Regions from separate parts of the Streptomyces sp. 2323.1 genome, predicted to be linked through region 2. Evidence: predicted binding sites of a transcription regulator. Region 2 holds the regulator's gene; the other holds the start of a gene.
What was found. The regulator HrcA, encoded in region 2, represses chaperone genes, less so after heat shock. The targets are predictions, from matches to a motif close to TTNGCACTCNGNNNNNCNGAGTGCNAA.
Positions count from the first base shown of each region.

Region 1: CPH93_RS20240 (FmdB family zinc ribbon protein) is a predicted target of HrcA. The motif match lies at 3,378-3,404, and genes of this name have one in related genera.

Region 1 covers NZ_LT907981.1:4,692,216-4,700,095, reverse strand. The annotation lists gene CPH93_RS20250 (potassium/proton antiporter) at 158-1,693, shown strand; gene CPH93_RS20245 (MFS transporter) at 2,001-3,302, shown strand; gene CPH93_RS20240 (FmdB family zinc ribbon protein) at 3,416-3,751, shown strand; gene CPH93_RS20235 (S-methyl-5'-thioadenosine phosphorylase) at 3,867-4,700, shown strand; gene CPH93_RS35845 (hypothetical protein) at 4,840-5,118, shown strand; gene mscL (large conductance mechanosensitive channel protein MscL) at 5,401-5,898, shown strand; gene CPH93_RS20225 (hypothetical protein) at 5,941-6,204, opposite strand; gene CPH93_RS20220 (MepB family protein) at 6,397-6,861, opposite strand; gene CPH93_RS36865 (hypothetical protein) at 7,457-7,880, opposite strand, start outside.
Region 2 covers NZ_LT907981.1:5,474,699-5,482,578, reverse strand. The annotation lists gene CPH93_RS23530 (HAD family acid phosphatase) at 1-235, shown strand, start outside; gene CPH93_RS23525 (ribonuclease Z) at 358-1,263, opposite strand; gene CPH93_RS23520 (histidine triad nucleotide-binding protein) at 1,274-1,630, opposite strand; gene CPH93_RS23515 (OsmC family protein) at 1,873-2,301, shown strand; gene CPH93_RS23510 (16S rRNA (uracil(1498)-N(3))-methyltransferase) at 2,434-3,177, opposite strand; gene CPH93_RS23505 (nitronate monooxygenase) at 3,174-4,265, opposite strand; gene dnaJ (molecular chaperone DnaJ) at 4,362-5,498, opposite strand; gene hrcA (heat-inducible transcriptional repressor HrcA) at 5,499-6,515, opposite strand; gene CPH93_RS23490 (MBL fold metallo-hydrolase) at 6,710-7,447, shown strand; gene CPH93_RS23485 (DUF3097 domain-containing protein) at 7,502-7,880, shown strand, end outside.

The sequences.
Region 1 (7,880 bases), 780 kb from region 2:
GTCCTTCGAGGGGCAGGGTGGGAGTGCTGGAGCAACCATAGGCGCACGGGTTGGGCGACCCCTACGCGGAGTCACCGCCAGCACATCCAACCTTCAAGTAATGGTAAATTGTTAGTCTCAGTAACTAGATACGTTAAGGAAAAGCGCTTCGGCACCTGTGCGAAAGGATCAGCTCCTGACTGTCGACCACCTCAACGAACTCCTGCTGATCTGCTCGCTCGTACTGCTCATCGCGGTGGCCGCGGTACGGGTCTCCTCGCGCAGCGGGCTCCCCAGCCTGCTCATCTACCTGGGGATAGGCATCGCCATAGGGCAGGACGGCCCCGGCGGCGTCGTCTTCGACAACGCCGGACTGACCCAACTCCTCGGCTATGCCGCGCTGGTCGTGATCCTCGCCGAGGGCGGCCTGGGCACCAAGTGGAAAGAGATCAAACCGGCCCTGCCACGGGCGGCGGCGCTGTCGACGGTCGGCGTCGCGGTGAGCGTGGGGGTCACCGCGGCCGGCGCGCACTACCTGGCCGGACTCGACTGGCGCCAGGCGCTGCTGATCGGCGCCGTGGTCTCCTCCACCGACGCCGCGGCCGTCTTCTCCGTGCTGCGCAACGTGCCGCTGCCGGCCCGGCTGACCGGCATCCTGGAGGCCGAATCCGGCTTCAACGACGCCCCCGTCGTCATCCTCGTCGTCGCCTTCTCCGCCGTGGGAAGGGTCGGCCCCTGGTACGTCCTGCTCGGCACGATCGCCCTGGAGCTGCTGATCGGCGCCGCCATCGGACTGGCCATAGGCTGGCTCGGCGCCTACGCCATGCGGCACGTCGCGCTGCCCGCGTCCGGTCTGTACCCGATCGCCGTCATGGCCATCGCGGTCTCCGCCTACGCGGCCGGTGCGCTGGCACACGGCTCCGGTTTCCTCGCCGTCTATCTGGCCGCGGTGATCCTCGGCAACGCCAAGCTGCCGCACGCCCCGGCCACCCGCGGCTTCGCCGAAGGCCTCGGCTGGATCGGCCAGATCGGCATGTTCGTCCTGCTGGGTCTGCTGGTGACCCCGCACAACCTGCTCGACGACATCGTGCCCGCGCTGCTGATCGGCATGATCCTGACGATCGTGGCCCGGCCGCTGTCCGTATTTGTCTCGCTGCTGCCGTGGCGGATGCCGTGGCAGGAGAAGACCCTGCTGTCCTGGGCCGGGCTGCGCGGTGCGGTCCCGATTGTGCTGGCGACCATCCCGATGGTGACCCATGTGCCCGGCAGCGAGCGGGTCTTCAACATCGTCTTCGTGCTGGTCGTCATCTACACCTTCGTCCAGGGGCCGACGCTGCCCTGGCTCGCCCGGCGGCTGCGGCTGGGCGACGGCGAGGAGGCCGCCGACCTGGGCATCGAATCGGCGCCGCTGGAGCGGCTGCGCGGCCATCTGCTGTCGACCACCATCGGTCCGACGTCCCGTATGCACGGCGTCGAGGTCGGCGAGCTGCGGATGCCCGCGGGCGCCGCGGTCACCCTCGTCGTACGGGACGGCACCAGCTTCGTCCCCGCGCCCACGACGGTGCTGCGCCGCGGCGACGAGCTGCTGGTGGTCGCCACCGACCCGGTGCGCGACGCGGCCGAGCGGCGGCTGCAGGCGGTCTCCCAGGGCGGCAAGCTGGCCGGCTGGCTGGGCATCCACGGCTCCCCGGGGCGGCGGCACGGCTCACGCTGAGCGGCCACGGACCCGGAAATGTGCTGCACATCTCCACGGATCCTAAGGAAATTCCCGGGAAGCCCTGCCTGATCCCAGGGCTTCCCGCGCTGCGGCCTGTAGTATGAAGAGGCACATAGACGAACCAACTCTGCCTGACGCAGAGCTGGCGCGACCGCTCGGCGGCCGCGGTCCTCTGCCACACGCAGCCACCTCTCCGGTGCGGACCACGCGGTATCACTCGGTCCTGCGCGAGAGGACAGCTCTCGGCGCGTATCCGTGACGACCTCGCGGGTGGCGCGCTACCAGGCGGCAGAAAGGCCCGGCCGTGGCATCCGCGGTCAAGGACTCCCGTTCCGGTTACGGATCACTGCTCCGCACCCCTGGTGCATGGACATTCCTGCTGCCCGGCTTTCTGGCCCGGCAGCCCTTCGCCATGCTGACGATCGGCATCGTGCTGCTCGTCCAGTCCACCACCGGCTCGTACGGCGCCGCGGGCGCGGTCTCCGCCACCACCGGCGTCTCGATGGCGCTGTTCGCCCCGCAGAGCGGCCGGCTCGCCGACCGCTTCGGCCAGCGCGCGGTGCTGCTCCCGGGCGTACTGGCGCACGCCGCCGGCGTCGCGGCCCTGATCGCCCTCGCCCTGGCGCACGCCCCGCTGTGGGCGCTGCTCGCGGTGGCCGTCCCCACGGGCGCCTCGACGCCGCAGGTCGGCCCGATGGTGCGGGCCCGCTGGGCGGCCCGGCTCGGCGGCAGCCCGCTGATGCCGACGGCCGCCGCCTTCGAGTCGGTGACCGACGAGTTCACCTTCGTGGTCGGCCCGGTGCTGGCCACCGCGCTGTGCACCGGCATCCACCCGGCGGCCGGACTGATCGCCGAGGCCTCGCTGACGCTGGCGGGCGGGCTGCTGTTCGCCGCACAGAAGCGCAGCCAGCCGGCGGTGCACCGGGCCGGGGCCGGCGACCGGCCGCGCATCTCGGCGCTGTCGGTGCCCGGCGTACGCGTCCTGATCGTGGCGTTCCTCGGCATCGGCGCCGTCTTCGGCGGGATGCAGGTCTCGCTGACCGCGTTCACCCAGCACATCGGACAGCCCGGCATCAACGGCGTGCTCTACGGGATCTTCGCGGGCGGCAACATGCTCGCCGGCATCGCCTGCGGCGCGATCACCTGGAAGGTCGGCCCGCGGCGCCGGCTGCTGGTCGCCTACGGGCTGCTGGCGCTGGCCACCACCCCGTTGTGGGCGGTGACCGCGGTGCCGCTGCTGGGCGCCGTCGGCCTGGTCGTGGGCCTGTGCATCGCCCCGGCCTTGATCACCGGCTACACCCTCGTGGAGACGCTGGTGCCGGCCGCCGCCCGGACCGAGGCCTTCACCTGGCTGACCGGTGCGGTCGCGCTGGGCCAGGCGGCCGCGACCACCTCGGCCGGTCAGCTCGCGGACGGCTTCGGGCCGAGCAGCGGATTCCTGGTGCCGCTGGCCGGTACGGCGCTGGCCTGCACCGTGCTGCTGGCGCTCCGCGCCCACCTGCTGCCGCGCGGCTCGGCCGCGGGTGCCGACGCCGTCACTCAGCACGTCCCGGACCGGGCCGGCGCCGGTGCCGAGGACCGCGAGCGGGAGCTGGCACGCGCCTGAACGGACGTGGAGTCGGTCACCGTTGTGCCGGTCACGGTGGACTGATGGCCAGGAATACTGCAAGATGGAGCGTCGTTAGCACTCATCGAGTGAGAGTGCCAGGAGGAAGACAAGTGCCGACCTACCAGTACCAGTGCACCGAGTGCGGCGAGGGCCTCGAGGCGGTGCAGAAGTTCAGCGACGACGCGCTCACGGAGTGCCCCAGCTGCAACGGACGCCTCAAGAAGGTGTTCTCCGCGGTCGGCATCGTCTTCAAGGGCTCCGGCTTCTACCGCAACGACAGCCGCGGCTCGTCGTCCAGCAGCAGCCCCGCGAAGACCTCCGCCTCGTCCGGCACCGCGTCCTCCTCGGACTCGTCGAGCTCCTCGTCCGGCAGCTCCGAGACCAAGGCCGCAGCTCCCGCCGCCTCGTCCTCCGGCAGCAGCTCGGGCACCAGCTCCGCAGCCTGACCCACAGCGTTCCGGGCCCCGCCGTCACCGACGGCGGGGCCCGCTGTCTTACGGGTTGCTTTCGTCCGCGTCACCCTTATGCCCCACGACACCGCGCCCCGATAGTGTGACCGGCATGGCTGACGCGGAGATTGGTGTAATCGGCGGCTCGGGGTTCTACTCCTTCCTCGACGACGTGACCGAGGTCACGGTGGACACCCCTTATGGGCGCCCCAGCGACTCGCTCTTCCTCGGGAAGATCGCCGGCCGCCAGGTCGCGTTCCTGCCCCGGCACGGCCGCGGCCACCATCTCCCGCCGCACCGCATCAACTACCGCGCCAACATGTGGGCGCTGCGCTCGCTCGGCGTGCGCCAGGTCCTCGGCCCGTGCGCGGTCGGCGGCCTGCGCCCCGAGTACGGCCCCGGCACGCTGCTCGTCCCCGACCAGCTCGTGGACCGCACCAAGGCCCGGACCCAGACCTACTTCGACGGGGAGACCCTGCCCGACGGCAGTACCCCCAACGTCGTCCATCTGACCTTCGCCGACCCGTACTGCCCCACCGGGCGGGAGGCCGCCCTCTCGGCGGCCCGCGGCCGGGACTGGGAGCCGGTGGACGGCGGCACCCTCGTCGTCATCGAGGGCCCCCGCTTCTCGACCCGCGCCGAATCACTCTGGCACGCGGCGCAGGGCTGGTCGGTGGTGGGCATGACCGGGCACCCCGAGGCCGTCCTGGCCCGTGAACTGAGCCTGTGCTACACGTCGTTGACGCTGGTCACCGACCTGGACGCGGGCACCGAGACCGGCCATGGCGTCTCCCACGAAGAGGTCTTCCGGGTCTTCGCGCAGAACGTCGACCGGCTGCGCGACGTCCTCTTCGACGCGGTCGCCGCGCTCCCCGACAACGCCGCCCGCAACTGCCTGTGCACCGACGCCCACGCGGGCTGGGACCTGGGCATCGAACTGCCGTAACGCGGCGCGGCCTCACCCTTCGGGGTGGCCGAGTTGTCCACAAGGGCAGGGTCGTACACAGCCTGGAGCGGGCCGGCGCGGACTCCGGCACGGTGGTGATCGCCGGTTCTCCGAACCCCTCACCCCAGGCGGTGCCCAGATGTCGATGTCCCCTACCCCGTCCGCTCCCGCTCCTCCGACCGACTCCGACCTCCTCTCCCCTCCGCTTCCCGCTCCCCCGCCGTGTGAGGTGCCGCACTTCCCACCGGTGCGGGCCGGCGGCGGCAGACCCCGGCTGGGCCGGACCGGGCGGCGGCGCCTGCTGGCCGCCGGACTGGCGACGGCCACCGCGGTACTGGCCGGCGGCGCGTCGTACGGCGCCGTACGAGGCGCTCCCGCCGTCGACTGTCCCTCCCCGGCGGCCGTGGGCAGGCGGTGACCATGCTCCAAGATCGAGTGGCTTCGGCAGCCGCGCCACGTGACACTGCTGCGAGTGGCAGAGCGGCTGCCGTGCGCCCGTGGCGGCCCGCCCGGCGCACCGGTACCGCGCTCTCTGCCCACCCGGACCGCAGGAGCGGCCCCCTCCGCCCGGCCCACACCGACGCTGGCGCCGGTCGCCGGTCGGCGCGGCAGGACTGGACACCTCCGCCCTGCTCTGACGTAAGTTGCGGTGCTGAACGTCGGTGCACCGTGTGTAGTGAGCAAGGAATGAGGCTGTCAGGTGAGCGAGAGCAAGGGCGTCCTGCAGGGATTCAAGGAATTCCTGATGCGCGGCAACGTCATCGAACTCGCGGTGGCGGTCGTCGTCGGTGCGGCATTCACGAACATCGTCAACGCGGTGGTGAAGGGGATCATCAACCCCCTCGTGGGTGCGCTCGGCTCACAGAACCTCGATCATTACCAGTCCTGCCTGACCGCGACCTGCGCCACGGATCCCAAGACGGGCGCCTTCACCGACGGCATCTACATCCTCTGGGGCTCCGTGCTCAGCGCCGCCCTGACGTTCCTGATCACCGCCGCGGTCGTCTACTTCCTCATGATCCTTCCGATAAACAAGTGGAAGGAGCGCCAGGCGGCCAGGAAGCCTGCGGACGAGGCCCCGCTGGGCCCGACCGAGATCGAACTGCTGACGGAGATCCGCGATGCGCTGATCGCGCAGCGCAACGGCGCGATGCCCGTGCCCTCGCGCACCATCGGCATTCAGAAGACGCGCGAGTAGCAGGCGCCGCACGGCCCGGCCGAAGCCGCCTCGTCGCCTCGCTCAGAGGTGGTGGGGCGGCTTTTCGTCGAGGAAGCGGGCGAGGTCGGCGGCGCTGTCCCCGCCACTGGGGCGCTCGCCCCAGCCGCGGTCGGTGTCGTCCGAGGACTGCTGGTTCAGCGGATCGTCGAAGATCAGCCGCGCCGCGGGCTTGCGGGCCGCGGGCTTGCCGGCCGGACGTGCGGCGGCCGCGGGCTCGGCGGCCTGTTCGGCGCCGGAGGCGTCCTGGGGCTCGGCGGCCGACTCGTGTTCGGGGGTGGTGCTCACCCCTCCAGGGTACGGCCGGCCCGGAGGCGGCTACCGACCGGCGCGGGCTGCCCACGGCCCCCTTGGCGGCGGGCGACCGCGGGCGATGTCGTGCTCAGCGCACCCGATACGGGAAGGCGGGCCGGCAGAAGCCGCGATCCGGGAAGGCGGCCCGGCAGGGACCGCCTGCAGCCTCCCCGACGGGTCCGTCGCTCACGGGTGATGGAGCGCCCGTGCACGGGCCGCGTCGACGGAGCCGTCCTCGGGGATCGGCAGAAAGAACTTCACCTGCCACGCCTGCGTACTTCGGGCCTGACGGCTGGTGGTCTCCACCCATGGCGGATAGATGCGGAAGGCGCGCTTTCCGCCGACGCCGTTCCGGGAAACGATGCCCCGCTCGCAGAGCACCTCCCACGGAAAGACGAAGTGCCCGAACCGCTCGCCGTCGCGGGTGCTGATGACGAAGAGATCGACCGGGTCCGCGGAATCGAAGGGCTCAATCGGCCCGCCGGGACGCCGCTTCCACACCGTGACGAACTGACCGACCTTCGTCGGCGTGGTTTTGCCCACCCGAAACCTGACGGCGGAGCCGTCGAGCGTGAATTCATGCGCCGCATACTCGGCGCTCTCGGCTTCGGGCACCGGCCGCGAACAGACGAATCCGCACGGGTCGTACACCGATGCCTTCGCCGCAAGAAGTTCACCGTGCAGCGATTCCCCGTCCGGCCACGGTGTGGGGGGTGGGGGGCCGTGGTCCGAAGGTGCCCCGGAATATGTCGCCATTCCGGCATCCTGCCATCGCCGGTGGCCGTGCCCTTCGGCGGGATACCTGTGGCCTGGGAGGCGGGATACCTGTGGCCTGGGAGCCGGGGTACCGGTGGGCCGGAGGCGAGGTACCGCTGGCCGGGAGAAGGGAGCGGGACCCTGCCCCGGTAGCCGTCCAGGCAGTGATCTGGGCGGGCAGTGCTTCGGGCCACCGCCCGAGTAGCGCTCCGGGCGGCCGTCCGACCCGGCCGTACCCGGATTCCGCCCGGCTCAGCGGCCCTTGTCGTGCGTGGGTATGGGGTGCGGGCGATGGCCGTCGTGGGGCCGGGTCGGCGGGCTCTGCGAGGCATGGCTGCGTTTGTGGGGCCGATTCCGGTCGGAGCCGGGGAGCGAATGGCGGGAGTGTGCGTTCTCATGGCGAGCCATTGGGCAGCGGCCTTTCCGATCGGGGAATTCTCGAAGTACGGGGCGGAGCCGGGGAGTTCCCCGCGACGGCCCAAGGAAGGGGTTATTCGTCCAGCCGGGCGGTGCGGGCGAACGGCTTTCCGCCGACCGCGCCGGACCGCTGTACGGGGTGGAAGAACTTCCCGAACGGGAGGTAGACGAGGGTGAACACCACCGACGCCATGTGCAGCAGCGCCAGGAGCCGATAGCCGCCACCGTGCAGAAAGAGCGCCGAGAACGTCAGCAGAAGTCCGGTGACGGAGATGACGAGGAGGGCGAGCAGCGGGACAAGGTCATAGGCGACGCGTGCTCCGGGTGCGGCCGCACGGTCCCGTAGGCGTCGCCACAGGAAGTATCCGGCGCCCGCGATGACGAACAGGGCAGCGAGGTCGAGCCCATGGAAAACGATCCAGCCGATGACGTCGGAGGAGTCGAAGCCGATGACTCTGAAGCCCCAGATCCGCATGTCATAACCGGGTCCGGGCCCG
Region 2 (7,880 bases):
CGGGGTGTCGCTGGACAGCCGGCACGTCTACCTGAAGAACACCGAGCACCCGCCGCCCTACCTGCCGTGCGGCGCCACCTGCACGACCGTCGAGTACAAGTCCGGCACCCGTAAGCACATCGAGTCCCTCGGCTACCACATCGTCGCCAATTTCGGGGACCAGTACAGCGACCTGAGCGGCGGCGCCGGGGACCGCACCTTCAAGCTGCCGAACCCGATGTACTTCCTGCCCTGATCCCGCCTCCGGCCCGCCCGGGCGGGGCGGGCCGGAGAGCGCTGCCCTGAACGGAACGCGGCCGCGGCGACCGGCGCCCCGTTCGCAGACCGGCGCCGCTCGCGATCAGCGCCGTTCCGCCGTCACCGCCGCTTGGGCAGCGGTACCCGCAAAAGGTCCTGGGCAATGGTCAGTTCGCCCGTGAAGCCCGCCGCCCGGGCCTGCCGCTCGAACTCCGTGGGGTCGGCGTAGCGCTGCGAGAAGTGCGTCAGCACCAGATGCCGCACCCCGGCCCGTGCGGCCACCCCTGCGGCCTGCCCGGCGGTGAGGTGACCGTGTTCCACGGCGAGTTCGGTGTCCTCGTCGAGGAAGGTCGACTCGATGACCAGCATGTCGGCCCCCTCGGCGAGCGCATGGACGCCCTCGCACAGCCGGGTGTCCATGACGAAGGCGAACCGCTGGCCGCGGCGCTGCTCGCTCACCTCGTCGAGGGTGACGCCGTTCAGCTCGCCGAGCCGCAGCAGCCGTCCGACGTCCGGCCCGCTGATCCCGTGGGCCGCCAGCCGCTCCGGCAGCATCCGGCGGGCGTCCGGCTCCACGAGGCGGTAGCCGTACGACTCGACGGGGTGCGAGAGGCGGTGCGCCTCCAGGACGTACGACGCCGAGCGGTCCAGCTCGCCGTCGGCGGTCACCGGCCGCTGGATCAGCCGGACCGTCTCCCGGTAGGCGGTGGCATACCGCAGCCGTTCGAAGAAGTGCTCCCCACTGGCCGGATAGTGGGCGGTGACCGGATGCGGCACCCGGTCGAGGTTGATCCGCTGGATCACCCCGGCCAGGCCCAGCGAGTGGTCGCCGTGGAAGTGCGTGACACAGATCCGGTTCAGGTCATGGGCGGCGACCCCGGCGCGCAGCATCTGCCGCTGGGTGCCCTCTCCGGGGTCGAAGAGCAGCCCGTGACCGTCCCACCGCAGCAGATAGCCGTTGTGGTTGCGGTGCCGGGTGGGGACCTGGCTGGCGGTCCCGAGGACGACCAGTTCGCGTACGGACAAGTCGGCCCCGTCAGACCAGACGCTGCAGGTCGCGGCCGCCCAGCAGATGCGCATGGGCGTGGAAGACGGTCTGGCCGGCGCCGGGGCCGGTGTTGAACACGATGCGGTAGCCGGTCTCGTCGACCTTCTCCTCGGCGGCCACCAGGCCCGCCTGGTGCAGCACGTCGGCGGCGATGACCGGGTCCGCGGCGGAGAGCTCCAGGGCGTTCGCGTAGTGCACCTTGGGGATCACCAGGATGTGGGTCGGGGCCTGGGGGTTGATGTCGCGGAACGCGACGGTGGTCTCGGTCTCCCGGACGATGGTCGCCGGCACCTCCCCCGCCACGATCTTGCAGAACAGGCAATCGGCCTGCGGTTCTCCCGCCACCGGTGGCTCCTCCCAGCTCGTCCCCGTACGCACGGTGCGTACGGCCCTCGGATGCTACCGGGCGGCACCCCACGGGGCGCGGCAAGGCCCGGGGCGCAGGCCGCGCGGGGCGGCGGACGGTCCGTACGGGCACCGGACGGGCACCGGACGGGCGGGGCACGGCGGACCGTCCGCGGCGCCCGGTCCGCGGCTCACTAAGCTGTGCCCGGAACGCTTTCGTCCACAACCGGGAGTTTTGCACCATGGCAACCACGCGCACCGCCACGACCCATTGGGAAGGCAACCTCCTGGAGGGCAAGGGCACCGTCGCCCTGGAGTCCTCCAAGGTCGGTACGTACGACGTGAACTGGCCCGCCCGCGCGGAGCAGCCGGGCGGCGTCACCAGCCCCGAGGAGCTCATCGCGGCGGCCCACTCCTCCTGCTACTCCATGGCCTTCTCGCACGGCCTGGCGGGCAAGGGCTACACCGTCGCCGCCCTCGACACCAAGGCCGACGTCACCTTCCAGCCCGGTGAGGGCATCACCGGCATCGCCCTGACCGTCAAGGCCAGCGTCCCCGGTCTGTCGGAGGAGGAGTTCCAGGCGGCGGCGCAGGACGCCAAGGCCAACTGCCCGGTGAGCCAGGCGCTGGCGGGCGTCAAGAACATCACGCTCTCGGCCGAGCTGGTCTGACCGGGCGGCCGGTCACCTTCGCATGAACGGCGGTGCGCCGGCGGGCTCCTGAGGGCCCGGCCGGCGCACCGCTGCGTTGTCAGTGGGCCGTGGCACGATCCTTGCGTGGAGAACAGTCCAGCGCCCGGGGCCTTAGTTCCAGCGCCCCGTGCGTCCCAGCAGCAGTGCCGTCGCCGCGGTGCCCGCGGTGGACGTGCGCAGCACGGTCGTGCCCAGGCGGTAGGGCCGGGCGCCGGCCTCGGCGAAGGTGGCGAGCTCCTCCGGGGAGACGCCGCCCTCCGGGCCGACGACCAGCACGATCGAGCCCTGGGCGGGGAGTTCGGCGGTGGCCAGCGGGGAGCTGCCCTCCTCGTGGAGCACGGCCGCGAAGTCCGCGTCGGCGAGCAGGGCGGCCACCTGCTTGGTCGTCAGCGGGTCGGCGACCTGGGGAAAGGTCAGCCGGCGCGACTGCTTGCCCGCCTCGCGGGCCGTGGCGCGCCATTTGCCCAGCGCTTTGGCGGCCCGCTCGCCCTTCCACTGGGTGACGCAACGCGCCGCCGGCCAGGGCACGATGGCGTCCACACCGGTCTCGGTCATCGTCTCGACGGCCAGCTCGCCGCGGTCGCCCTTGGGGAGCGCCTGGACCACGGTGATCGTGGGCTGCGGCGGCTCCTCGGTGCGCAGCGCGGTGACCGCGACGGTGAGCCGGTCCTTGCCCTCGACGGCGGCGACCGTGCCGTGCGCCCCGGTGCCCCGGCCGTCCGTCAGCACGACCTCCTCGCCGGTCCGCAGCCGGCGCACCGACACCGCATGCCGGCCCTCGGGCCCGTCCAGGGTCAGCGTGCCCCCGGCCCGTACGTCCGCGAGCGAATCGATGAGGAAGACGGGCGCGGTCATGACGCGCTGCCGCCGCTGCCGGGCAGGGTCAATGCGGCGCGCGCCGCGTCCAGTTCGGCCGCCAGCACCTCCACGAGCCGCCCGGCGGGCAGCTCCCGGGCCAGCCGGTGCCCCTGCCCCGCCCACAAATTCATACCCTGGGCATCGCCCGCCTTGGCCGCGGCCTTGCGGACGGTGGAGGTCAGGTAGTGGACGGCCGGGTAGGCGGCCGGTGCGTACGGGCCGTGCTCCCGCATGAAGCGGTTCACCAGCCCGCGGGCCGGCCGCCCGGAGAACGCCCGGGTCAACTCCGTATGGGTGAACAGGGGGTTGGTCAGCGCCTGCTTGTGCAGCGGGTTGGCGCCCGACTCGGGGGTGGCGAGGAAGGCGGTGCCCAGCTGCGCCATGCACGCCCCGGCGGCCAGCACCGCAGCGATCTGCGAGCCGCGCATCAGCCCGCCCGCGGCGATCACCGGGATCTGTACGGCCTCGCGGACCTGGCCGAGCAGCGCCAGCAGCCCCAGCCCCGCGCCGGTCCCGTCGGCATGCGGATCGTCCCGGTGGGTGCCCTGGTGACCGCCGGCCTCCACGCCCTGCACACACACCGCGTCCGCGCCCGACCACTGCGCGGCCTGCGCCTCGGCGGCGGTGGTGACCGTGACGACCGTGTACGTACCGACCTGCGCGAAGGAGTCGAGGACGGCGCGCGAGGGGCAGCCGAAGGTGAAGGACACCACCGGCACCGGGTCCTCCCGCAGGATCGCGAGCTTGGCCTCGTAGCCGTCGTCGACGGGGCCGTCGGTGTCGCCGAGCTCGGTCTCGTACCAGGTGGCCTCGCCCGCGAGTTGCTCGCGGTAGACGTCGACGACGGAGCCGTCGGCCAGGGAGGGCTGCGGCATGAAGAGGTTGACGCCGAAGGGCCGGTCGGTCAGCGACCGCAGCTGTTTGATCTCCTGGTACATCCCGTCGGCGGTTTTGTAGCCGGCGGCGAGGAAGCCGAGACCGCCGGCGCCGCAGACGGCGGCGGCCAGCTCGGGCCCGGATCCGCCGCCCGCCATGGGGGCCTGCACGATCGGGTAGCGGCAGAGATCGGTGAGCGCGGTGGGCATGACCACATCGTGTCACGCCCACCGCCTCGCCCCGCATCGGGGCCACGCTGTGGCGGCGTGCCCGGGGTCCGCTGTCGGACCCCGGCCCACCTGGGCCTATCGCCCGTTGAAGGCGTCCTTCAGACGCGAGAACAACCCCTGCTGCCCGGGCTGGAACTGCCCCGTGGGCCGCTCCTCACCACGGAGCTTGGCCAGCCGCCGCAGCACCTCTTCCTGCTCGGCGTCGAGCTTGGACGGCGTCTGCACCTCGACATGGACGATGAGGTCACCGCGGCCGCCGCCGCGCAGATGCGTCACCCCGCGCTGGTGCAGCGGAATGGACTGGCCGGACTGGGTGCCGGGCCGGACGTCGATCTCCTCGACCCCGTCCAGCGTCTCCAGCGGGCACTTGGTGCCCAGCGCCGCCGCCGTCATCGGGATGGTGACCGTGCAGTGCAGATCGTCGCCGCGCCGCTGGAAGACCGCGTGCGGCAGCTCGTGGATCTCCACATAGAGGTCGCCGGCGGGGCCGCCGCCGGGGCCGACCTCGCCCTCGCCCGCGAGCTGGATGCGGGTGCCGTTGTCGACACCGGCCGGGATCTTGACGGTCAGGGTGCGGCGCGAGCGGATCCGGCCGTCGCCGGCGCACTCCGGGCACGGCGTCGGTACGACCGTGCCGAAGCCCTGGCACTGCGGGCACGGCCGGGAGGTCATGACCTGGCCGAGGAAGGACCGGGTGACCTGCGAGACCTCACCGCGGCCGCGGCACATGTCACAGGTCTGCGCCGAGGTGCCGGGCGCCGCCCCCTCGCCGGTGCACGTCGTGCAGACGATGGCGGTGTCGACCTGGATGTCCTTGGTCGTGCCGAAGGCCGCTTCGTTCAGCTCGACATCGAGGCGGATCATGGCGTCCTGGCCCCGGCGGGTGCGCGAGCGCGGGCCGCGCTGCGACGCGGTGCCGAAGAAGGCGTCCATGATGTCGGAGAAGTTGCCGAAGCCCGCGCCGAATCCGCCCGCGCCCTGGCCGCCGCCGGCCTGCGAGAGCGGGTCGCCGCCGAGGTCGTAGACCTGCTTCTTCTGCGGATCCGACAGGACCTCGTAAGCGGCGTTGATCTCCTTGAACCGCTCTTGGGTCTTGGGGTCCGGATTCACGTCCGGGTGCAGCTCGCGCGCCAGCCGACGGAAGGCCTTCTTGATCTGGTCCTGCGAGGCGTCGCGGCCGACGCCGAGGACCGAGTAGTAATCCGTGGCCACTTACGACTCCGCGAGGATTTGTCCGACGTAACGTGCCACTGCGCGTACCGCTCCCATCGTTCCGGGGTAGTCCATGCGGGTCGGTCCGACCACGCCGAGTTTGGCGACTGCCTCGTCGCCCGAACCGTAGCCGACCGCGACGACCGATGTGGACGTCAGGCCTTCATGGGCATTCTCATGCCCGATACGTACGGTCATGCCCGAGTCCTTGGCCTCCCCGAGCAGCTTGAGCAGCACCACGTGCTCCTCAAGAGCCTCCAGCACCGGCCGGATGGTCAGTGGAAAGTCGTGCCCGAAGCGCGTGAGATTGGCGGTACCGCCGATCACCAGTCGCTCTTCGGTCTCCTCCACCAAAGTCTCCAGCAACACCGACAGCACTGTCGAGACCGTGCCGCGGTCGTCCTGCTCGAAGGACTCCGGGAGATCCTGCACCAACTGCGGCACATCCGCGAACCTGCGGCCCACGACCCGGCTGTTGAGCCGTGCCCGCAGATCCGCCAGGGACGTTTCACCGAACGGCGCCTGGCAGTCGATCAGTCGCTGCTCGACCCGCCCGGTGTCCGTGATCAGTACGAGCATCAGGCGGGCCGGGGCCAGCGCCAGCAGCTCGACGTGCCGGACCGTGGAGCGGGTCAGGGAGGGGTATTGGACGACCGCGACCTGCCGGGTCAGCTGCGCCAGCAGCCGGACCGTGCGGCCGACCACGTCATCGAGGTCGACGGCGCCGTCCAGGAAATTCTGGATCGCCCGCCGCTCCGGGCTGGACAGCGGCTTGACGCCGGCCAGCTTGTCGACGAACAGCCGGTAGCCCTTGTCGGTCGGGATCCGCCCGGCACTGGTGTGCGGCTGGGCGATGAATCCCTCGTCCTCCAGGGCTGCCATGTCGTTGCGGATCGTCGCCGGGGAGACCCCGAGCTGGTGGCGCTCGGTGAGTGCCTTGGAGCCGACCGGCTCCTCCGTCCCGACATAGTCCTGGACGATGGCGCGCAGCACTTCGAGCCTGCGTTCACTGAGCATTCCGCGCACCTCCAGTCCGGCCGTCCCGGCGTCTCGTTCTCCTGGCACTCACACGGGCAGAGTGCCAGGCCCTGAGCCAGTGTACGGCCGGGTAGCACGGCCACGGCAAGGGCGGCCATGCGGAGCACCCGCCCGATGACCGTGTTCGGGCGATCTGCCGGGCAACGCTATCGCGAGGGCGCTAGCGTCTCGGTATGCACACTGCTTGGGAAGAGGCCGGCTGGGAACGGCTTGGTGACGGTGTCGCCAGGCGCCGGATGCCGGGGTGGGACGAGACGATCGGGGTGATCGCGGGGACCACCGGCGTCATGATCGTCGACACCGGTGCGACCCTTCGCGACGGCGCGGAGCTGCGCCGGACGATCCGCGGCGTGCTGGGCCGGGACGTGACGCATGTCGCGCTGACCCACCCCCATTTCGATCATGTGCTGGGCACCGCCGCCTTCGCGGGCGTCGAGGTGTTCGGCGCGGCCGGCCTCGGCGACCTCCTGCGGCGCGGCAAGGACGAGCTGCGGCACAGCGCGGTGCGGCACGGCGTCGACCGGAACGCCGCCGCGGAGGCCGCCGATCTGGTGGTCGCCCCGCACCACCACGTCCACGGCCAGCTGACCGTCGAACTGGGCGAGCGTCAGGTGCTGCTCGCCAACGTCGGCCCCGGGCACACCGCCCACGATCTCGCGGTCCTGGTCCCGGGCCGGCAGGGCGCCCCCGAGATCGTCTTCTGCGGCGATCTGGTCGAGGAGTCCGGTGAGCCCCAGGCGGGCCCGGACGCGCTGCCGCAGCAGTGGCCCGGCGCGCTGGACCGGCTGCTGGCCCTCGGCGGCGAGGACGCGGTCTACGTCCCCGGCCACGGCGCCGTGGTGGACGCCGCCTTCGTCCACGCCCAACGGGACGCGCTGGCGGCCCGCTTCGGCGTCGCCCCCGCTCCCTGACCACTGCCCTTCTGCCCTTCTGCCCGACCCTCTCCTGCGAACAGAACAGGCCCCATGCAGAGCAAGCGCTACAGCCCCGACCTGACCCCGTCCTGGAAGAAGCAGCGGCCGGCCCCCGAGGTACCGGCCGACCCCGATCTGGTCGTCGAGGAGGTGGCCACGGGCTTCTGCGGCGCGGTGATCCGCTGCGAGAGGACGGCCGAGGGCCCGACGGTCACCCTGGAGGACCGCTTCGGCAAGCACCGCGTCTTTCCGATGACCCCGCGCGGCTTCCTCCTGGAGGGCAAGGTCGTCACCCTCGTACGCCCCCAGGGCCGCCCGGCGCCGAGCGCTCCGGTGCGCACGGCATCCGGTTCACTCGCCGTCCCCGGCGCACGGGCCCGGGTCGCGCGCGCCGGGCGCATTTATGTGGAGGGCCGGCACGACGCCGAAC